Regions from separate parts of the Pseudoalteromonas sp. bablab_jr010 genome, predicted to be linked through region 2. Evidence: predicted binding sites of a transcription regulator. Region 2 holds the regulator's gene; each other region holds the start of a gene.

Region 1 (7,750 bases), on a different contig from region 2:
TCATTTAATGTTCTGGCGTAGCCATCAAGCACTGTTAGCGTGGTGCCAAACATACATAAAAAAGCAATACCTGAAACCAGCGGCCTTGCCCACTCGCCCATGGTAAGGGCATACATATCAATTAATTGCTTTGCAAAGGCGACTCCACCTAATTGCACAGCCTGTGCTTGGCCATATTGCACTAATACGCCTAATGAGAAAAACACTAACGCAAGTGCTGCGGTAAGCCAGTAGCCCAAATTAAAATCAAACAAGCCTTGTTGCTTTGTCACTGGTTGTTGGTGCTGCTTTTCTTTTAGCCACAGTGAGCTAATTGCTGATATTTCGATAGGCGCAGGCATCCAGCCCATGAGAGCGACCATAAAGCCGAGCATAGCAAGTTCGTACGGCGACGGCCCCACATAGTCAACTGGCGCCATAGCACCATTATTAATTGCCACTACCAACGCAGCCACAGTTGTAACCGTTAACAGCCCCATAATGAGCTTTGAGACATTATCGAGCGCTTTAAAATGCCCTAACAACAAAATAAGCAAACACACAGCTAAAATCAGCCAGCATAATAAGGTTACAGAAATTGTGACAGGTAATGCATAGTGCAGTAGGCTGGCCGTTAATAATAAAACCCCCGCAGTATTCACTACGGCGGCGACTATATTAAGCGCAATAAAGCTATAGAAATACCCAGGTCCTTTTTGCTTGTAGCCCTCAACTAAACTTTGTTTGGTCGCAAGGGTGTACTCCATGCCAAATCGAAAGAATGGATACTTCAATACGTTTACTACAATGATTAGCCAAAATAGCTGCCAGCCGAATAACGACCCGGCTTGTGTTGATGCTACTAGATGTGAGCCACCAATGGCGGCTGTAGCCATTAAAACCCCCGGCCCTAAAGCATTTAATTTAGACTGCCAATTTGATACTGCTGATTGCATAAGTTGTGTGTGTTTTATTCTTAGTTACAAGCAACTTACAGCGTTTTAGGTGAGATTGGAAGCAGAGCAAGTTAGCAAGTTAGCAAGTTAGCAAGTTAGCAAGTTAGCAAGTTAGCAACACTAGACTGCCTACCACTTATGTCAAGCCGTTGTTTTTTAATCTGACTTCTAACGACTGATATCTGATATCTCCATGTTTGTTCGGCGTTAAAACGCCTCCTACGTCTCGTATCTCACTAACTTTACTCTTTCCCCTAGCAACTCGCTAACTTTTGGAACTTCAATCTGACGGCTGATAGTTAAATATTAAAACCAAAAAAGCCAAGCGTTTCGCAACGGTTGGCTTTTTCAGATTTAGTTTTAAGTCTAGCCGCTTAGGCTAGTGCTCTGTAATTAGCTCAGGTTCATTTCCTGAATGATTTCGTGGGCAATTTCCGGAGTTGTACTGACCGGCTTTTCGTGTAGTTTGGCTTTCATTTGCCCTTTACGATGTTTCAGTGATGCATCGAGTTTTTTAGCAGCACCTGCGATAGCTGGGTACATCACATCATCTTCAGCTTTTACTGATAAACGTGCGCCTTCATAGGTTGTACTAATCTCAGCCTGATACTTATTATGTTCTTTTGAAAGAATAATATCGAGTGATATTAATGATGGAAAATGGCTAGCAATTTTCGAGAACTTCTCGTTGATATGAGCTCTAACAGCCTCAGTAACGTCAACATGATGACCAGAAATATTAATCTTCATAGGGTATCCTTTTTTCTTGTTACCTCACAGTTAGTATTGGGGGCGAATTGAATTAACACAAGCGAAAATTGCAGATAATTAGTAATTGATTGTAACCACAGATGATTTAGATCATGCGTTGCGGATAAAATATGCAAAAGCCCGCATCACACGGGCTTTTCAGAAAGGTTAACAACTGTTCATTAACTATACGAACAACAGTAGTCAGCAAACTCGCTGACCTTTACTAGAAAGGTAACATTTGCATCAACCGTAAAAGACTCTCCAGCTTGCATCGTTTGCCATTCGCTCTCACCGGGTAATAGCACTTGCCAACTGCCACCGTTAAGCTCCATCAACTCTTTTTTACTCGTAGCAAACTCAAACTCACCCGGTTGCATAAAGCCTAACGTCTTCGTGCTGCCATCAGCAAATACCACAGTACGGCTAGACACTTTACCGTCAAAATACACATTAGCTTTTTTCAGCACACTTACATTATCAAACTGAGACATCCTCACTCCTGTTGTTTTGTTAAATCTAATCCACCCTGCCCGAATTTTAAGCGTGCAGCAACTGAAGATAATTCAATTAATACTTATATTTAAGCTGGCTTTTTATTATCTTTAATAAACTGAACAAGTAAGAAAACAAAGAAAGTTCCAGGTAGACCAACAATAAACAACAATGGAGTTAATACTCTTGGAGATGTTCCATTAATGTAAAACTTACCATATAAGAAATTACAAATTAGCCAGCCAGCGAGAATAAGATACGATAACAAGCTCGTATTTTCAGCCTTCAATTCGCAGCTTCCGAAAGCAACTTCGACTAATAAAAGATCGAAAGATATACACTGACTTGTATTTAGTGCGTAAAAAGTAAGTGCTGCCATAGATATTAAAGCGATGGCTGTAACGATGTATTTCATGGTCATTTCCTTATTAAATTAAAAGTAAAAAGAAGCAAGCAACTGCCTCTGTCATTTCAATTTAAATGACTCTGAAAATTACACCATAATTTAGCCATTACTTAATCATCACTTACTTATAACCAAAGTTATAACTATAATCACACCAACAATAACACCAATAAATCAATAAGTTAGCTAAAAACTTCAGCTATGAATTGATACCCTCTTTTCATCTGGGACTTTATATATTTAGGGTTTTTTGTATCAGTATCTGAAAAGGCATTTCGCAACTTACTAATTACTCGGCGAATAGCAGTGTCGGTGACTATTTGATTTTGCCAAACATTGCTGTGTAGCTCTTCTAAGCTGACGACTCTAGGTTGTTGCTCTATTAAATAGCTAAGTACTTGCATCATTTTTGGTTCTAAATAAGTTACTTGCTCATCTTTTGAAATGCTTTTTTCTTCGTAATTAAATGTATATTCACCGATCATCAAAGTGCTTTGGTCTGAAAGAGAAAAGCTTTTTTCCTCTACTTCTTGAGTATCTTCTTGCTCACTTTTTCTCAATACTTTTTTATAATTTCTACTAATTAACTTAAAGCTGTAAGTCACTAAAAGAACAATTGGGCTAAGTGGTAGAGAGAGAATAAAAAGTAAAGATATTAAGTAAGCATTAACCTTGCTTTTTACTAATAACTGCCCAAATAAAACAACCGCAAGCACCCATAAAATAAATGGTAAATCGATACTAATACTTTCAAGATCGTCTCCACAAACACCCACTCGAAAAAACGACATATCAAAACATAAAGCAAAGCTATTAAAACTAGCTAACAGTAAAGCCAGCATATACAACCATTTCATTTTCATTCCTTAAATATTACTTTGACTGGACGATAATATAGCAGAAAGCCACTATTAACCAATCCCTTATAATACATAGGGAAAGCTTAACAATTTGCATGATGTGATAATTGAAGATCGTACTTGAGCACGCCACGAGGAGTAAGGTTTATGTGCTAGCAAATGTGTTGGGTTTCACTCCGTTCTACCCAACCTACCAGTCAAACACAAAAAAGCCCGCGCTGTGCTATACAGGGCGGGCTTTTAAATTTTAGCGGCTTAAGCTTAGAACAAAGCGTTTGCTTTGTTTACGATGTTTTCAACAGTGAAACCAAAGTGCTTGAATAGCTCGCCTGCAGGTGCTGACTCACCGAATGTCGTCATACCAACTACTGCACCATTTAGACCTACGTATTTGTACCAGTAGTCTGCGATGCCCGCTTCGATTGCTACGCGGCGTGTAACGCTTGCTGGTAGTACGCTTTCTTTATACGCGGCGTCTTGCTCATCAAATAAATCAGTTGAAGGCATAGATACCACGCGTACTTTTTTACCTTGTGAACGAAGTTCTGCAGCGGCATCTTGTGCAAGCTGTACTTCAGAACCTGTTGCAATAAGGATAAGCTCTGGCTCACCGTCACAGCTAAGTACGTAACCACCTTTTTTCACATCGGCTAACTGTTGTGCAGTACGCGTTTGTTGCTCAAGGCCTTGACGAGTGAAAATGAGTGACGTTGGGCCATCTTTACGCTCAATAGCTTGTTGCCATGCAATCGCTGACTCAACTTGGTCACATGGACGCCAGTTCACTAGGTTAGGCGTTAAACGCATGCTTGCGATCTGCTCTACCGGTTGGTGCGTTGGACCATCTTCACCTAAACCAATTGAATCGTGCGTGTATACGAAGATACTTGGTTGCTTCATTAGTGCCGCCATACGTACTGCGTTACGTGCGTATTCCATGAACATTAAGAATGTAGCACCGTAAGGAATAAAGCCTTTATGCAGTGCAATACCATTCATAATCGCTGACATACCAAATTCACGTACGCCGTAGAAAATGTAGTTACCGTTTGCATCGTTTGCTTCTAGGCCTTTTGAGCCATCCCAAAGTGTTAAGTTAGAACCAGCAAGGTCAGCAGAGCCACCCATGAATTCTGGTAGTAACGGACCAAACGCGTTTAATGCATTTTGTGATGCTTTACGTGTTGCAGGGTTTGCAGGGTTTGCTTGTAGCTCTTCGATGTAAGCTTGTGACTTTTCAGCCCAATCTGCCGGTAGCTCACCGTTTGTACGGCGCTTAAACTCAGCAGCAAGTTCAGGGTATGCACTTTCATAAGCTGCAAATTTTTCGTCCCAGCTTGCTTCTAGTTGCTTACCTTTTTCTTTGCCATCCCACTCGCTATAGATATCAGCTGGGATTTCGAATGCATCGCCAGTCCAACCAAGGAACTCACGAGATGCTTTAATTTCGTCTTCACCTAGTGGTGCACCGTGACAATCATGGCTACCTGATTTATTAGGTGAACCATAACCAATCACTGTTTTACAACAGATTAATGATGGCTTATCAGTAATGCTACGCGCTTCTTCGATAGCGGCGCGAATTGCATCAGGGTTATGACCATCAACATCGCTAACTACGTGCCAGCCGTATGCTTTGAAGCGCGCTGGTGTGTCATCGCTGAACCAACCTTCTACTTCACCATCAATTGAGATGCCGTTGTCATCCCAAAACGCAACTAGTTTACCTAGGCCTAATGTACCGGCTAATGAACAGGCTTCGTGTGAAATACCTTCCATTAAACAGCCATCACCCATGAATGCATACGTGAAGTGATCAACAATATCGTGGCCTTCACGGTTAAACTGTGCAGCTAGCGCTTTTTCGGCAATTGCCATGCCCACTGCATTTGTGATCCCTTGACCTAATGGACCCGTAGTAGTCTCAATACCTGGTGCATATCCATACTCTGGGTGACCCGGTGTTTTTGAGTGCATTTGACGGAAGTTTTTAATTTCCTCTAGTGGTAAGTCATAGCCACTTAAGTGCAGTAGAGAATAGATCAGCATTGAACCGTGGCCATTCGAAAGAATAAATCGATCTCGGTCTGCCCACTCTGGATTCGTTGGATTGTGCTTTAGATAATCGCGCCATAGTACTTCTGCGATATCTGCCATGCCCATAGGGGCGCCAGGGTGACCAGATTTGGCCTGTTGTACTGCGTCCATTGATAAGACGCGAATAGCATTTGCAAGTTCTTTGCGTGATGGCATGAATTCTCCTACCTTTATGTATTTGCGCTGGTTGTTTATGAAGCCCCATTCTTACTTATTGTAAGGGTACAGTGCAATTAAAAATCCGCATTAAATGCACCATTTATGGGCGTTTGTTAAGAACAATACGTTATTACTAATTTTAAATGGACGTCTAGGCGTAAAATTACTATGCAAACATATTTGTTTTAGATAAAATACGCCCCTTAATTTTTTAGCGCTATTACCGACGTTTGTGAAGCGCAATATTTGTGAGCAGAAATACAATGGCAAAACATTTATTTACTTCTGAATCTGTTTCTGAAGGTCATCCGGATAAAATCGCGGACCAAATCTCTGACGCGGTTCTAGATGCTATCTTAGAGCAAGATTCTCATGCCCGTGTTGCATGTGAGACTTACGTTAAAACTGGCATGGTGATGGTTGGTGGTGAAATCACAACTAGCGCTTGGGTTGATATCGAAGAAATCACACGTAAAACAGTACGTGAAATCGGTTACACGCACTCAGACATGGGTTTCGATGCTGACTCTTGTGCGATCCTAAACACTATCGGTAAACAATCTCCAGACATCAACCAAGGTGTTGACCGTGCTCGCCCTGAAGAGCAAGGTGCTGGTGACCAAGGTCTAATGTTCGGTTACGCATGTAATGAAACTGACGTTTTAATGCCTGCACCAATCACTTATTCACATCGTCTAGTTCAGCGCCAAGCTGAAGTTCGTAAAAGCGGTGAGCTTAACTGGTTACGCCCAGATGCAAAATCTCAAGTAACGTTTGCATACGAAAATGGCAAGCCTGTTGGTATTGATGCCGTTGTTCTTTCAACTCAACACTGTGATTCAATCTCACAAAACGACTTAGTTGAAGCGGTAATGGAAACGATCATTAAGCCAGTTCTTCCTGCTGAGCTAATCTCAAGCGCGACTAAGTTCTTCATCAACCCAACTGGCCGTTTCGTAATCGGTGGCCCAATGGGTGACTGTGGTCTTACAGGTCGTAAAATCATCGTTGATACATACGGTGGTATGGCTCGTCACGGTGGTGGTGCTTTCTCAGGTAAAGATCCATCAAAAGTTGACCGTTCAGCGGCATATGCTGCTCGTTACGTTGCTAAAAACGTGGTTGCTGCAGGCCTTGCTGACAAATGTGAGCTACAAGTTTCTTACGCTATCGGTGTTGCAGAGCCAACATCTATCAGCATCGAGACATTTGGTACAGGTAAATTAGAAGAAGCGCGTCTAATCGAATTAGTACGTGAGCACTTCGACCTACGTCCTTACGGCTTAATCCAAATGCTTGATCTTGAGCGTCCTATCTATCAACCGACTGCGGCTTATGGTCACTTCGGTCGTGATGAGTTCCCTTGGGAGCGTGCAGACAAAGCAGACGCACTTCGCGCAGCTGCTGGCCTGTAATAGGTTAGATAAAATGAAAAAAGCGCCTTTTGGCGCTTTTTTTATGAACACGAACCTAACTGACTTATTAAGTTATCTCGCGAGAACTGATTATTGGTTAATTGCTCTGTCAGTGCTTGTAGCGTTTTATAAACGCTCTTTAGCGATACCTTATTGCTCAACCAATGCGGGATTGAGCCACCCGGATCAGCATAGGCCTGATGGCTTACCAATAAATGACTTTGCTGCTCTTCTAAACGCCAATAAGCCCTGAGCTCTTTAATACGCACAACCCCAGAGACTTCTGCTTTAGCGTATGGCTGACTGATAATTTTTAGCTCTGTTTTATGTTCACCTAAGGCATGATAACAAGAGTAACTCACCAAATCGCGATCTAACACCGGCCAAGGCGAGTTAAAGTGAGTGTAAACAAGGGTTTCTGAGGGGCTTAAGCGCTCCATTAAAGTCACGCTTTTAACATTTTCGAGCCAATTAGGCGCGTTGTCGGTATCACTTAACAGCGCCATAAAGTCACTGGCCTTAGCATTTTTTACCAGCACAGAAGCATTAATTTCTATAATGCCAGTTTCGTGCTTTTTATAGCTAACCTTTATATCGTCTTGCTGTTTGTAGGTTTGCCATTCAATAGGGTTA
Region 2 (7,750 bases):
CCACCCCTTGGCTATATTCTTTTTTGTATAAATGAGTATACCAATCCGCAATAATACTTAATCATTTTGAGGGATTAAACCTGTCGCTACCTGCGTTAAAAATTTCTGATTTAGAACACAACTAAATAACGAAATTTTTGCCTTGCTATCAACAAGGTTTCATTGTCTCAAAATAGACTACTTAATTAAGCGTATTGGTATCTAAAAGTTATTAGAAATAATAAATTTAAATAACTTTGTTAGCAAATGCTGTGAACTTCGTTGAAATGGCTGTTTTGGGCTAATTTCGGCTAATTGCAGTGTACGTGCGTATAAAATACAACAACACGTGCTTAAAAGGTCATAAATAGATGAATTTTTATGTCTGGTTAATCGCAACTATGCACAGAAATTGTTGGGAAATCCTTTAAAATTAAGCGATATAGCATATAACAGGATAGACCTGATAATACTTGGAATTTTTATACATTACAGGTATCGTACTGATGCAAGCTCTCTCACTTTTTAACTTTTTGCAGGATACTATCGCGTTATGTCAGATTTTCGTGAACAAGCATTACATTACCACGCTCACCCCGTTCCAGGTAAAATTAGTGTTGAACTAACCAAGCCAGCCGAAACGGTTAACGATCTCGCTTTAGCTTATAGCCCAGGTGTGGCTGAACCAGTCCGTGAAATTGCTGCTGATCCAGCAAACGCCTATAAATACACAGGCAAAGGCAACATGGTTGCAGTTATTTCAAACGGTACCGCAATTTTAGGTTTAGGTAACTTAGGTCCGCTTGCATCAAAACCTGTAATGGAAGGTAAAGCCTTACTATTCAAACGTTTTGCTGGCCTTGACTCAATTGATATTGAAGTTAAACACCGCACAACAGAAGATTTCATTAATACGGTTGCTAACATCGCTGATACGTTTGGTGGTATCAACCTAGAAGATATTAAAGCGCCAGAATGTTTTGAAATCGAAAAAGCGCTTATCGAGCGCTGTGATATTCCCGTTTTCCACGATGACCAACATGGTACCGCTATTGTTACAGCTGCTGGTATGCTTAACGCCCTTGAAGTGCAAGGCAAAGATATCGAAGATGCTATCATCGTATGTTTAGGTGCTGGTGCTGCTGCTGTTGCTTGTATGGAGCTTTTAATTAAGTGTGGTGCACTGCGTGAACACATTTATATGCTTGACCGTAAAGGTGTGATCCATACTCGTCGTGATGACTTAAACGAGTATAAGCAATTATTTGCTAACAACACCGATAAGCGTACATTACAAGATGTTATTGCTGATGCTGATGTATTCGTTGGTGTATCAGGTCCTAACCTGTTAACTGCAGATGATCTTAAGCTGATGGCAGATAAGCCAGTTGTGTTTGCATGTTCAAACCCAGATCCTGAGATTGCTCCAGAAGTTGCACATAGCGCGCGTAACGATTTAATTATGGCAACGGGTCGTTCAGATTTCCCTAACCAAGTAAATAACGTGCTTTGTTTCCCATTCATTTTCCGTGGCGCGTTAGATGTTCGTGCAACGGCAATTAATGATGAAATGAAAATTGCTGCAGTTCATGCTATTCGTGGCATCGCGAAAGAGCCTGTACCAAGTGAAGTATTAAAAGCGGCTGGCGTTGAGTCACTTGAGTTTGGTGCCGAGTACATCATTCCTAAGCCTATGGATCCGCGTTTATTACCACGTATTGCACGTGCTGTTGCTGAAGCGGCTGTAGAGTCGGGTGTGGCGCAAATCGATATGCCAGAAGATTACATGCGTTAAACTTAATTAGCCTTAGGTATAACGCTCAATAAAAAACTCAGCCTAGGCTGAGTTTTTTTATATCTGCGATTATCGGCGGTGATCCGATGGCCGAAATACTTATTCTGAATCAAGCACTGGGATATCTAATCCCATTTCTTGCATAATTCTTTTAACTTCTTCAGGTACCTTTTCAGGGTTGTCTTTACGTAGGTCGTCATCATTTGGTAATGGTTGACCTGTAAAAGCATGTAAGAAAGCTTCACACAATAACTCACTGTTCGTCGCATGACGCAGGTTATTGATCTGGCGGCGTGTACGCTCGTCAGTTAATACTTTTAATACGTTAAGTGGGATTGATACGGTAATCTTTTTTACTTGTTCTGATTTTTTACCGTGTTCTGCATATGGGTGAATGTATTCACCGTTCCATTTAGCCATAAGTTGTTTCGTTGCCTCGGTTGTCAGTGATTTACGCCTTATTCACAGCGCAAGATGCGGAAATTCTATCTCTTTAAAAAAGATAGTCAAATACTAGTTATTTGGCCATCTAGTGGTGTAAATGTATAAACCTCTATGTGTAAGCGATAAATGCTTTGACTTCTCATATTTGATCATCTAACCTTTTAGACGTCTAAACATCCAATTAAAGAATAGGTGATGAAATGAGCGAAAAAAATAAAGCGACGATTGCTGTTCGTCACGGCATAGAAGCCGATAAACATCATGGTGCGGTTGTGCCTCCTTTATACTTATCAACCACCTATTCGTTTGCTGATTTTGATACTAAGCGCCAGTATGACTATGGTCGCAGCGGTAATCCAAATCGCGATATCTTAGCTGAAACCTTAGCTGAACTTGAAGGTGGTGCTAAAGGTATTATCACTGCAACAGGTATGTCTGCTGTGCATTTAGCCACTCAGCTATTAAACAGTGACGACACGTTAGTGATCCCACATGACTGTTATGGCGGTAGTTATCGTTTATTCACCTCGCTTGAAAAGCGTGGCCTGTTAAAACTAAAAGTTTTGGATTTAACTAAATCTGAAAATCTCCAAGAAATTTTAGCGATTAAACCTAAGTTGATTTGGATTGAAACGCCAAGTAACCCAATCTTGCGTTTAACAGATATTAAAGCAATCACTAGTATTGCTAAGCAGTGTGGTGCTTTGGTTGCGGCTGATAACACCTTCTTATCACCTGCATTACAAAACCCAATTGAGTTTGGTGTTGATATTGTTGTGCACTCAACCACTAAATACATCAATGGTCACTCTGATGTAGTGGGCGGTGCAGTGATTGCTGCAACGCAAGAGCTAGGCGACGAGCTTGCTTGGTGGGCGAATAATATCGGTATTACTGGTGCACCATTTGACAGCTACTTAACGCTTCGTGGTTTACGTACTTTAAATGTACGCCTAAAGCAGCACCAAGAAAATGCCTTTGCCATTGCTGAGTATTTAGAAAGCTCTCCTTATGTGAGCCAAGTTTATTACCCTGGCCTTGCTTCTCACCCACAACATGAGCTTGCTAAAGCACAGCAACGCGGTTTTGGTGGCATGGTGAGCTTTGATATTAAAGGCGACATCAACGATGCTGCTGCGTTTTTAACAAGCCTTAAAGACTTTAGCCTTGCTGAGTCGTTAGGTGGGGTAGAAAGTTTGATTTGTCACCCTGCAACAATGACCCACGCAGGCATGGAGCCTAAAGCGCGTCTTGAAGCTGGTGTGGGCGATACCTTGATCCGTATTTCTGTAGGCATTGAAGACGTAAAAGATCTCATTGCTGATTTAGACCGTGTTTTCAATTTAGTTAAGCCAGGTCAAGGACTGCAAGTTACAAAAGCTGAAGCTAAGCAAGCACAGCAAGATACACAACAAAACGCGTCATTTAAGTTAACGCCAGCACATACGGCATTGTGGTAGAAAAATGGTAAATATTGTTCATAAATTTGGTGGCTCAAGCTTAAGCTCGGCAGATCGTTATCATGCGGTAGCGAACATCGTTCTTGCTAATACTGAGCAGGGCGATTGCGTCGTTGTGTCGGCATCGGGTAAAACAACCGATACCCTGGTAAAGCTTTGGCAAAGTTACCAGCAGCAAGATAGCCAAGCTGTTAGCGATATTCTATTGCTTATTGATAACAATCAACGTGCGCTTATTGAGCAGCTACTTATAGGGCAGAATAAACAACAGGCGTTGGCACAGTTAAAAGATGAACTTGCTGTATTAAATGAATTAATTAGTCAGCAGCAGTTACTTGAAGCCCCTTTACTTGCTCATGGTGAAGTGTGGTCGGCGCGGTTATTGGCTGCTTATCTAAATCAGTTAGGTGTCGATTCGCAAGATGTTGATGCAAGACAGCTATTTACTCTAAATGGTGGCCAGCTTTTACATCAAAAAAACCAACAGCAATGCAGTGATGCGATTAGCAGAACACATATCAACGTAGTAACGGGTTTTATAGCTGCAGATTGCCAAGGTAATACGGTGACATTAGGCCGTAATGGCAGTGATTACAGTGCCACTTTGTTAGCGAGTTATACTTTTGCCAAGCAAGTGTCTATCTGGACAGATACACAAGGGGTATTTAGTACTGACCCTCGTAAAGTTAAAAATGCGGTTAAGTACGCCAAAGTATGCCGCGAGCAAGCTAACTTATTAGCGCGTTTAGGTAACCCAGTATTGCATGCAAAAACCTTGTCGCCGTTAAAAGACTCAGAAATTAAATTAGTGGTAAGAAGTAGCTTTGATTGTGATGCAACGCCAACCGAGGTAGTAAAAGAAGGTTATAGTAAAGCAAAACGTTTTATTACGACCTTAGATAACATCGATTTATTACGGGTTGATAAACTAAGCAGTGGTGAAGTCGGTGAGCTTAGTCAGTTAATTCAACACAGCCTGCATCACTTTACTAAAGAGGGCGATACTTACTTATTAGTGCCAGGTCAAAGCACTCACCAAGTTGTCAGCCACTTAGCGGGCCGTGCAAATATTGTCGAGTCAAATTTAAGTGGTTGTGCAGTAGTTGCCCCAACAGCTGATGTATCTGCGCTAACAGAGCAAGCCACAGCGCTTTTAAAAGAGCAAAGTATTCATCCTCGTTTTGTACAACAAGACGATAACTATGTGTTGATCTTAAACGATCAGGCAATTGATAGTGATGTTTTAACTCTTCTACATGACAAGCTGGTAAACAAAGGTCAAGAGTTGGCCATTATCGTTGCTGGACTTGGTAATGTAGGCGAAGTGTTCTTATCGCAACTACAAGCTCAGTTTGCGCGTTTATCTGCTCAGTACAAAGTAAAAGTAGTTGCTCTTTTACGCTCTAAACAAATGCTTTTTAGTGCCAGTGGTTTAAATACCGAAACATGGCAAGAGCAGTGGCATAATGAAGCGCAAAGCTACGACAAAGCTGAATTATTAGCACGTATCAATGAACTAGATTATGAGCACAAAGTGGTGATTGATATCACTGCCAGTGAGGCGTTCAGTCAGTTATACCCTGACTTTGTTGAACTTAACTGTCATTTGATCAGTGCAAACAAATATGCGGGCACTGCAGAAAATAGCTGGTATCAAAACCTACGCACTAATTTGGCTGAGCGAAACTTGTTGTGGCGTTATAACACCAGTGTGGGCGCAGGTTTACCGATTAACTTTGCTTTAGCTGATTTGCAAAATAGCGGAGACAGCATTAACCGCATTGAAGGGGTATTCTCGGGTACTTTATCGTGGTTATGTAGCAGTTATGATGGCAGTGTGCCGTTTTCAGATTTAGTGCTTCAAGCTCAGCAAATGGGCTATACAGAGCCAGATCCTCGTGAAGATTTATCTGGCCGTGATATGCAGCGCAAACTGCTAATTTTAGCGCGTGACTTAGGCCTTGATTTAGAGCTTGATGATATTGCTTTAACACCTCTGATGCCTGAACAGCTTGCATCAGGAAGCTGGCAAGATTTCCTTGCAAACAAACAGCTACTTGATGAATTCATGACAGAAAAAGCAGCCCAAGCTGCGGCGGAAGATAAAGTGGTGCGCTACACCGGTGCTATAACACTCGTAGATGGTAAGGTTCAGGCTCAAGTTGGTTTAGTCAATGTTGGCAAAGATGATGTACTAGCAAGCCTTAAACCGGGCGATAACATCTTTGTGATCAATTCACACTGGTATACAGATAATGCATTGGTGATCCAAGGCCCAGGAGCGGGTAAAGAAGTCACTGCCGCTGGGGTGCACTCAGACCTATATTGGCTGGTAAATAACCTAAAGTAATTTTGCTGATCTTAGTTTAAATAGCTAAGCAAAAAGCGCCCCAAGGGCGCTTTTTTATGTCTTATAGCAACTTAGTTATTTAGAACAACTCTTCCTCTGTGCTGAGCTTTTCTTCAAATACGTCTGTTGGTTGATCGAGTACGTACTTAGTTGGTGCAGTGCCTTTAATGAAGTATTCAAAACGACTGGTGTAATCATTTTTGTGACTCAATAGACCTGTTGCTAAGTCGATTCGAACCGATACTAAACCTTCAGGAAGCTCAATAGGTGCTTCTGGCATACCATCAAGGGCTGCACGCATAAAGTCGACCCATGCAGGTTGCGCGGTTTTAGCGCCGGATTCTGCACCTGATATTTGCGATTTATCGAGGTTACTATTGTAAGTCGAGCGGCCTAGCGCTTTTCCAGGGTTATCAAAACCAACCCAGACCGAAGTCATTACATTGCGATTAAAGCCGCTAAACCAAGTATCTACCGAATCATTAGTGGTACCTGTTTTACCAGCTAAATCACGACGATCAAGTGCTTGTGCACGCCAGCCTGTGCCACTCCAGCCTGTTTTATGGGTCCAACTACCGCCCCCCCAAATTGCACTGTGCATAGCTTGCGAAATTAAAAATGCATTTTGCTTAGAAATGATACGAGGCGCACAGCGAGGTGTTTTCGTTATCTCCGCTTCAGTAAAACTCTGTTGATTCTGGTTAAGAGATGCAAACTCAGGGGTTACAGTTTGCTTAGGCGCATCACAAGCAAGTTCAGGCTCTGTTTTAAATAAAACAGTACCCGCCGAATCCTGAATCTCAGAGATAAAGTAAGGGGTTATCAAATGACCGCCATTGGCGAATGTACTCATACCGCGGGCTAGTTCAAGTGGAGTGATTGAAGCGCTACCGAGTGCGAGTGATTCACTGCGGTTAATATCGTTATTCAAAAAGCCAAACTTAAGCAAATGATCGGCTGTACGCTCAAGGCCAACACCACGTAATAGGCGCACCGAGATTACGTTCTTCGATTGTGCGAGTGCTCTGCGAATACGTATAGGACCATTATAAACCGCTGGGCTGTTCTTAGGGCGCCATGCCACACCTTGGCTTTTATCCCATTGATTAATTGGCGCATCATTCAAAATAGAAGCAAGCGTATAGCCATTCTCAAGTGCCGCTGAATAAATAAATGGCTTAATGTTTGAGCCTACTTGGCGTTTTGCTTGAACTGCGCGATTGTATTGGCTTTGTTCAAAGCTATAACCACCGACAATCGCTTTAATACGACCATCTTGCGGATCAAGTGAAACAAGTGCGCTCGATGCTTCTGGTACTTGGCTAAGGATATAGCTTTCATCTGCATTTTTACGCAGCCAAATTTGCGCTCCCGCTGATAAAATTTCGGTAGCTGTTTTTGGTGCAAAGCTTTGACGGTAACGCGTAATATATTTACGCGCCCATTTTAGACCATCCCACTCAACAGTGACTTGTTCACCGCTTTTTAATAGCACATCAATTGATTGTTCAGCGACGTTGGTGACAACACCTGCTAATAGCGGACCAAATTCTTTGACATCTTTTAATTTAGATAAGATCTCTTCTTGGCTAAGAGGGCTTTCATTTTCGCTGTCCCATAACTGAGCCGCAGCACCACGGAAGCCATGACGCATATCGTAAGCGTGTAGGTTATCAACAATCGCATCTTGAGCAGCCTGTTGAATGTTAGAGTCAACGCTGG
Region 3 (7,750 bases), on a different contig from region 2:
ACATAAACCACACCTTTATCATACTGAGGCTCAATTTTAACCGCAGTATGCGCTTTAGAGGTTGTTGCACCACCAATCAGTAACGGTAATTCAAAACCACGACGGGTCATTTCTTTGGCAACATGCACCATTTCATCAAGTGATGGGGTAATAAGCCCTGATAAACCAATAATGTCGGCTTTTTCGTCAATGGCGGTTTGCAAGATTTTCTCTGCCGGCACCATCACACCAAGGTCGATAACTTCGTAGTTATTACATTGCAGTACCACGCCTACAATATTCTTACCAATGTCGTGTACGTCGCCCTTAACGGTTGCCATAACCACTTTACCGTTGGTTGCGCCCTCTTCTTTTTCAGCTTCAATGAAAGGGTCAAGATAGGCAACGGCGCGCTTCATCACACGAGCTGACTTAACAACCTGAGGTAAGAACATTTTACCCGCACCGAATAAGTCACCTACTACGTTCATGCCGTCCATAAGCGGGCCTTCGATCACTTCGATAGGCTTAGCTTTGCTCTTGCGGCACTCTTCGGTATCTTCGTCGATGTACTCGGTAATGCCTTTTACTAGCGCATGTTCAAGGCGCTTTTCGACAGGCCAAGTGCGCCATTCTAAGTCTTCAACTTTCTCTGCTTGCGCCATACCTGAGTATTTTGGTGCAAGTTCAACAAGTCGCTCACCGGCACCTGGGTCGGTATTGAGGATCACATCTTCTACAGCTTTGCGCAGCTCGTCGGGAATATCATCGTAAACCGCTAATTGACCTGCATTTACAATGCCCATGTCCATACCCGCTTTAATCGCGTGGTATAAAAACACAGAGTGAATAGCTTCACGTACTGGGTTATTACCTCGAAACGAAAACGACACATTCGATACACCACCCGACACTTTACAGTGCGGTAGGCCTTGCTTAATTCGGCGCGTACCTTCAATAAACTCAACCGCGTAGTTATCGTGCTCTTCAATGCCCGTTGCGACGGCAAAAATGTTCGGGTCAAAAATAATATCTTCTGGCGGAAAGCCAATATCTTCAACGAGTATTTTGTAACTGCGCTGACAAATCTCGAACTTACGATCAGCGGTTTCTGCTTGCCCTGTTTCATCAAACGCCATTACAACCGCAGCAGCACCAAAGCGTTTAATTAGCTTAGCTTGGCGGATGAACGGCTCTTCACCTTCTTTAAGTGAAATTGAGTTAACAATGGCCTTACCTTGAATACACTTTAAGCCTGCTTCAATCACTTCCCATTTAGACGAGTCGACCATGATAGGTACTTTTGAGATATCAGGCTCTGAGGCAATTAAGTTTAAAAACTTTACCATCGCCGCTTTCGAGTCCAACATGGCTTCATCCATGTTGATATCAATTACTTGCGCGCCATTTTCTACTTGTTCACGGGCAACATCGAGAGCGGTCTCGTAATCTTCTTCCATGATCAAGCGCTTAAACTTAGCCGAGCCTGTTACATTGGTACGCTCACCGACGTTAGTAAATACAGCAATTTGGTCAGTCATGTCGGTTTCCTAGTTTAAGTTACACGCTTCAAGGCCCGATAAGCGCATACGCACTTCAAGCTCAGGTAATTGGCGAGGTTTAACACCTTCAAGGCCTTTCGCAAACGCCTTAATATGAGCCGGAGTGGTGCCACAACAACCACCTACAATATTGATAAAGCCAGACTTGCCCCAATCAATAATTTCTTGGGCCATTTCAGGAGCTTCTAAATCATATTCGCCAAACTCGTTCGGTAAACCTGCATTTGGATGCACCGAGGTAAAGGTTTCACAAACGCGCGATAACTCTTCAACATACTGGCGCAGTAAGTCAGGGCCAAGGGCGCAGTTAAGGCCGATTGATAGCGGTTTGATATGACGAATTGAGTTATAAAATGCTTCTGTGGTTTGCCCTGATAAAGTTCGGCCTGAGGCATCGGTAATGGTGCCTGAGATCATCACAGGTAAACTACGACCAGCTTGCTCGAAAGCTTCTTCTACGGCAAACGAAGCCGCTTTAGCATTAAGGGTATCAAAGATGGTTTCTATTAAAATAAGGTCAGCACCACCTTCCATCAGTGCCAATGTTGACTCAACGTACGCCGCCACCAGCTTATCGAAGTTGATATTACGGTAACCCGGGTCGTTTACATCTGGAGAGATAGAGCAGGTTTTTGATGTTGGTCCAAGTACACCGGCTACATAACGCGGTTTGCTAGGATCGCTTGCTTCAAGTTCATCACACACGCTGCGTGCAAGCTTCGCTGACTCGAAGTTGATTTCGCGGCTAAGGCTCGCCATGTCGTAATCTTCCATCGAAATAGTCGTGGCATTAAAGGTATTCGTTTCGATGATATCGGCACCGGCTTCTAAGTAAGCACGGTGAATATCAGCAATGATTTTTGGCTGAGTTAGGCTTAATAAATCGTTATTGCCTTTAATAAGTACATGCCAGTCTTTAAAGCGCTCACCGCGATAATCCTGTTCTTCTAATTTATATTCTTGGATCATGGTGCCCATCGCGCCATCGAGGATTAAAATTCGCTGTTTTAGCGCCTCGGTTAATTGTTCGCGTTTATTCACTGCATTACTCGGCATAGTTGTTAGTCCTTACATCTTGGCTAACTAAGTTAATATCATACGGTGTAGTTTGGTACACATAATAGTTTAACCAATTCGAAAACAATAAAAAGGCATGGCTTTGCCACGTTTTCGACGGTTCGTTGTCTGGGTTATCGTCAGGGAAGTAGTTTTCTGGCTTAGGCGCATCCGCTGATTTTTCTTGGTCGCGTAAATACTCCCCTTTTAAGGTATGAGCATCGTACTCTGGATGGCCAGTAATATACACTTGGCTGCCTGATTTATTTTTAATTAAGTAAGCACCAACTCGCTCTGATCCGGCTAACACCACCAGCTCTTCGCAGGCAGTGATCTTATCGATATCAATATGACCATAACGAGAGTGTGGCACTAAAAAGGTATCATCAAAACCACGAGTGAGTGCTGCATGGTCAAAATAACTTTTATGGGTAAATACGCCGCTTAATTTATTTGGTTTAAGTTCGCGCTTAAGGCCATAGTGATGATATAGACCCGCATGGGCCGCCCAACACGAAAACAGCGTAGACGTAACATGTTGCTCAGCCCAATCTAAAATAACTTTTAGCTCGTCCCAGTAAGCAACTTCGTCATACTCTAAATGAGCAAGCGGCGCGCCTGTTATGATCATGGCATCGTAGTTATTATCTTTCACTTCTGAAAAATAGCGATAAAACGTATCCATGTGCTGCTCAGAGTGACTACTGGTGCGGTGAGTATCTAAGCGCAACAGCTCAACATTAACTTGTAGCGGTGAATTAGCTAACAAGCGAATAAACTGCACTTCGGTTTCAACCTTGTTTGGCATTAAGTTTAAGATGGCCAAACGCATTGGGCGTATCTCTTGCGTTTTCGCGCGACTTTTTGGCATTACAAACACGTTTTCTTGGCGTAATTTTGCAATGGCTGGCAATTCATCTTTTACTGTAATGGGCATAGCTGGCTCCGAGCATACTTATCTGACTGCTAATTATGAACGGATAGTTAGAAATTTCAACCTCTAGATGTTTAGATGTCCAAATGAAGTGGTATTTCTGAGTGGTCATTAATTAAAATGTATGACTCTTTGAGTAAATAACACCTTGATGTTAAGCCTATCATAAACGCTGAATTCTGTATTTTGAGGTAGTTTGGGTATACAATACTTGCTGTTAATTTTTCTTATAAATTGAAGGCTCCTTTCATGGTGTTACCAGATAAGTTTATATTCTCGATGAGTCGAGTTTCTAAGGTTGTGCCACCTAAGCGCACTATCTTAAAAGATATTTCTTTACACTTTTTCCCAGGCGCAAAAATTGGTGTGCTAGGTCTAAACGGTGCAGGTAAATCAACATTACTTCGCATTATGGCTGGTGTTGACCAAGACTTTGAAGGTGAAGCTCGCCCTCAACCAGGCACTAAAATCGGTTACTTACCGCAAGAGCCTGTGCTAGACGAAAGCAAAACAGTTCGCGAAACAGTTGAAGAAGCAGTAAGCGAAGTTAAAAATGCACTAAACCGCCTTGATGAAGTATACAACGAGTATGCAATGGACGGTGCTGATTTCGATGCGCTTGCTAAAGAGCAAGGCGAACTTGAAGCTATCATCCAAGCGCACGATGGTCACAATATCGACAACGTGTTAGAGCGTGCAGCTGATGCATTACGCCTTCCACCTTGGGATGCAAAAATTGAACACCTTTCTGGTGGTGAGCGTCGCCGTGTTGCGATCTGTCGTTTACTACTTGAAAAACCAGATATGCTTATTCTTGACGAACCAACCAACCACTTAGATGCTGAGTCAGTTGCTTGGTTAGAGCGCTTCTTACACGACTACGAAGGTACCGTGGTTGCTGTAACCCACGACCGTTACTTCTTAGACAACGTAGCAGGTTGGATTTTAGAGCTTGACCGTGGTGAAGGTATTCCTTGGGAAGGTAACTACTCATCGTGGCTTGAGCAAAAAGATTTACGTTTACAACAAGAACAGAAATCTGAAAAAGCACGTCAAAAATCAATCGCGCAAGAACTTGAATGGGTTCGTTCAAACCCGAAAGGCCGTCAAGCTAAGTCTAAAGCACGTATGGCACAGTTTTCTGAGCTTCAGCAAAACGATTACCAAAAGCGTAACGAAACGAATGAACTATTTATTCCACCGGGTCCACGCTTAGGTGACCAAGTTATCGAAGTGAAAGGCCTGAAGAAGAGCTTTGGCGATCGTGTATTAATCGATGACTTAAACTTTGCAATGCCGAAAGGCGCTATCGTAGGTATTATCGGTGCCAATGGTGCGGGTAAATCGACACTATTCAAAATGCTAAGTGGTGAAGAAACGCCAGATAGTGGTGAGATCATTGTTGGTGACACTGTTGAACTTGCAACGGTTGATCAGTTCCGTGGCGACATGGACGAGAGCAACACGGTTTTCCAAGAAATCTCTAACGGCCAAGACGTATTAAAAATTGGTAACTTTGAATTCCCAAGCCGTGCCTATGTTGGCCGCTTTAACTTCAAAGGTAACGACCAACAAAAATTCGTTAAAGACCTATCAGGTGGTGAGCGCAACCGTTTACACCTAGCTAAGTTACTAAAAGCTGGTGGTAACGTATTACTACTGGATGAGCCAACCAATGACCTAGACGTTGAAACACTACGTGCACTTGAGAACGCTATTTTAGAGTTCCCTGGCTGTGTAATGTGTATCTCGCATGACCGTTGGTTCCTTGACCGTATTGCTACACATATTCTTGATTACCGTGACGAAGGCCAAATTAACTTCTTCGATGGTAACTACACAGAATACGAAGAGTGGTTGAAGAAAACCTTAGGCGCAGAAGCGGCACAACCTAAGCGTATTAAATACAAAAAAATTGGCTAATTAGCTGATACTCAAAAAGCCCCTACTCAGGGGCTTTTTTGTTGTATTAAGCTTTGCTATCACTCACTCCATTATGATCTATACTATTAAGTAACTAAAGTTGGAGATACAGCTATGAATGAACGCAGAGAGTTTTCGCGGGTATTATTTTCTTGCCCTGCGGTCCTTCGTATCGAAGATAACGACTATCACTGTCATTTACTTGATCTATCTTTGCAAGGTGCGCTCATTACTAAAAGTGATTCATTTTTAGTGCCTATTCATAGTAAAGCTGACTTAATCTTTACCCTGCCAGAGTCAACTATCGAGATTAAAATGCAAGTGGAGCTGTGCCATGTTGAGCATCAGCATGCAGGCCTTCGCTGCGAACATATCGATATTGATAGTATTACTCACTTAAAACGATTGATTGAGCTAAATCTGGGTGATGAGGCATTATTACATCGCGAGTTAGCTCATTTAATTCACGCGCCAGAGTAAACATTTGCCTTTAGATTCGTTATGCTGTAGCAAATTCAGCTATTTAATAAGCTATGCAGTTAAATCCCCACTTACCCTTGGTGTATCATCCAAATTACTCGTTTAGTTTCGATCCTAACCATCGCTTTGTGATGAGTAAGTTTGCTTATTTATATGAGCATGTGCAAAACCTTGGATTAATAAATGACAACCTAACTCAACCGATGCTTGGCAGCCCTGAGCCCCTTGAGTTAGTGCACTGTGAAAATTATATCCAGGACCTTTGGCACAACCGCTTAGATGAAAAAGCGATGCGCCGTATTGGCTTACCTTGGTCAAAAGAGCTGATGGCACGTACCTTTACTGCGCCTCTGGGCACCTTACAAACAGCACGCTTAGCTCTTAAACATGGCGTTGCTTGCCACTTAGCGGGAGGCACTCACCATGCTCATACTGATTTTGGCTCAGGCTATTGCATGGTAAACGACCTCGCTTTCACCAGCGAAACCCTGATAAAAAGTGGTGAAGTAACCAATATACTTATTTTTGATTTAGATGTTCATCAAGGTGATGGTACCGCAGCAATGCTGGCGCATCAGCCCTATGCTTATACCTGCTCTATTCACTGTGAAAAGAATTTTCCGTTTCGAAAATCAGCCAGCGATTTAGATATAGGTTTAGCACCGAATGTCGCTGATAGTGAATACCTAAGCGTTGTTGACGATACGCTGAGTTATTTATTAAACACCCTAAACCCAGACTTAGTACTTTATGATGCAGGTGTAGATGTATGGCAGCAAGATGGCTTAGGAAAACTTGATATAAGCTGGCAAGGGATAGCACAACGCGACCATTTAGTTCTCAAACGCTGCCTTGAGCACAATGTACCTGTCGCAACAGTTATTGGGGGTGGTTATGATAAAGATCATCGCCGTTTAGCGGCTCGTCATGGCATTGTAGTAGAGCAAGCTGCTCGATTTTAAAAACAACAAAGAAAAAAGGCCCGGTGGAGAAAAAACCGGGCCTTTGCTACTGTAACATTGGGATATGTTAGCAACTTTTTTCTAAGTTAAAACAAGTAGCTGTGGAGCTACCGAATGGTAATCTAAAGCCATTGCTATGCTCAAAACCGTGATGTTTACAATTGAAAAAGCAAACACTTGGCGCGCCCAGCCGCTTACATCAATATTTCGACGATAGCCACGAAGCGCCATTAGCAACCACCAAAAACTCGTTGTACAGGCTACAGCCATAAAGGCTAAACCTGTATAACCACTAATGGTTAATAACATCACAACCAACGCATACACGGCGATATATAAAACAATGTGATGCTTTGCCTTCTCGATCCCCTGCGCTACTGGTAACACAGGAATTCTGGCCGCTTGGTAGTCGTTATAACGAAAGATTGCAATTGCATATGAATGAGGCATTTGCCATAGACTAAACATGACCAATAAAATCACAGCACCAGCATCAAACTGCCCAGTTACGGCACAATAACCCACTACAGGCGGTACTGCGCCAGATAAACTTCCTACAAAGGTGCCGTACACAGAACGACGTTTCATATATAAGCTGTACACACCTACGTAGATGACGTAACCAAAAGTAGCAAATAAGAGTGCCACTACGTTGGTATACACAGCTAATAACCCGAAACCAATAACACCAAGCACGATGCCATGTGCCATAGCCGCCTTTGCTGACATTTCGCCAGTTACTGTGACGCGTTTGCGAGTGCGCGCCATAGCAACATCAATATCACGATCAATCACGTTATTGATCGCGCATCCTGATGCCACTACTAAAGATAACCCTAGTAAGGTTGCGATCA

What was found. The regulator MetJ, encoded in region 2, represses methionine synthesis genes. The targets are predictions, from matches to a motif close to TAGACGTCTAGACGTCTA.
Region 1: metK (methionine adenosyltransferase) is a predicted target of MetJ. The motif match lies at 5,847-5,864, and genes of this name have one in related genera.
Region 3: metA (homoserine O-succinyltransferase) is a predicted target of MetJ. The motif match lies at 3,599-3,616, and genes of this name have one in related genera.

What each region holds. Positions count from the first base shown of each region.
Region 1 covers NZ_JACDWV010000199.1:132,076-139,825, forward strand. Annotated here, with positions in the region: gene JIG37_RS20320 (divalent metal cation transporter) at 1-935, opposite strand, end outside; gene raiA (ribosome-associated translation inhibitor RaiA) at 1,329-1,685, opposite strand; gene JIG37_RS20330 (pyrimidine/purine nucleoside phosphorylase) at 1,868-2,179, opposite strand; gene JIG37_RS20335 (hypothetical protein) at 2,269-2,595, opposite strand; gene JIG37_RS20340 (winged helix-turn-helix domain-containing protein) at 2,769-3,443, opposite strand; gene tkt (transketolase) at 3,708-5,699, opposite strand; gene metK (methionine adenosyltransferase) at 5,966-7,117, shown strand; gene JIG37_RS20355 (START domain-containing protein) at 7,159-7,750, opposite strand, start outside.
Region 2 covers NZ_JACDWV010000201.1:304,641-312,390, reverse strand. Annotated here, with positions in the region: gene JIG37_RS22070 (malic enzyme-like NAD(P)-binding protein) at 533-1,774, shown strand; gene metJ (met regulon transcriptional regulator MetJ) at 1,874-2,194, opposite strand; gene metB (cystathionine gamma-synthase) at 2,419-3,678, shown strand; gene metL (bifunctional aspartate kinase/homoserine dehydrogenase II) at 3,683-6,028, shown strand; gene JIG37_RS22050 (PBP1A family penicillin-binding protein) at 6,108-7,750, opposite strand, start outside.
Region 3 covers NZ_JACDWV010000195.1:7,132-14,881, reverse strand. Annotated here, with positions in the region: gene metH (methionine synthase) at 1-1,520, opposite strand, end outside; gene JIG37_RS18975 (homocysteine S-methyltransferase family protein) at 1,530-2,597, opposite strand; gene metA (homoserine O-succinyltransferase) at 2,587-3,534, opposite strand; gene ettA (energy-dependent translational throttle protein EttA) at 3,781-5,454, shown strand; gene JIG37_RS18960 (PilZ domain-containing protein) at 5,569-5,934, shown strand; gene JIG37_RS18955 (histone deacetylase) at 5,988-6,896, shown strand; gene cyoE (heme o synthase) at 6,978-7,750, opposite strand, start outside.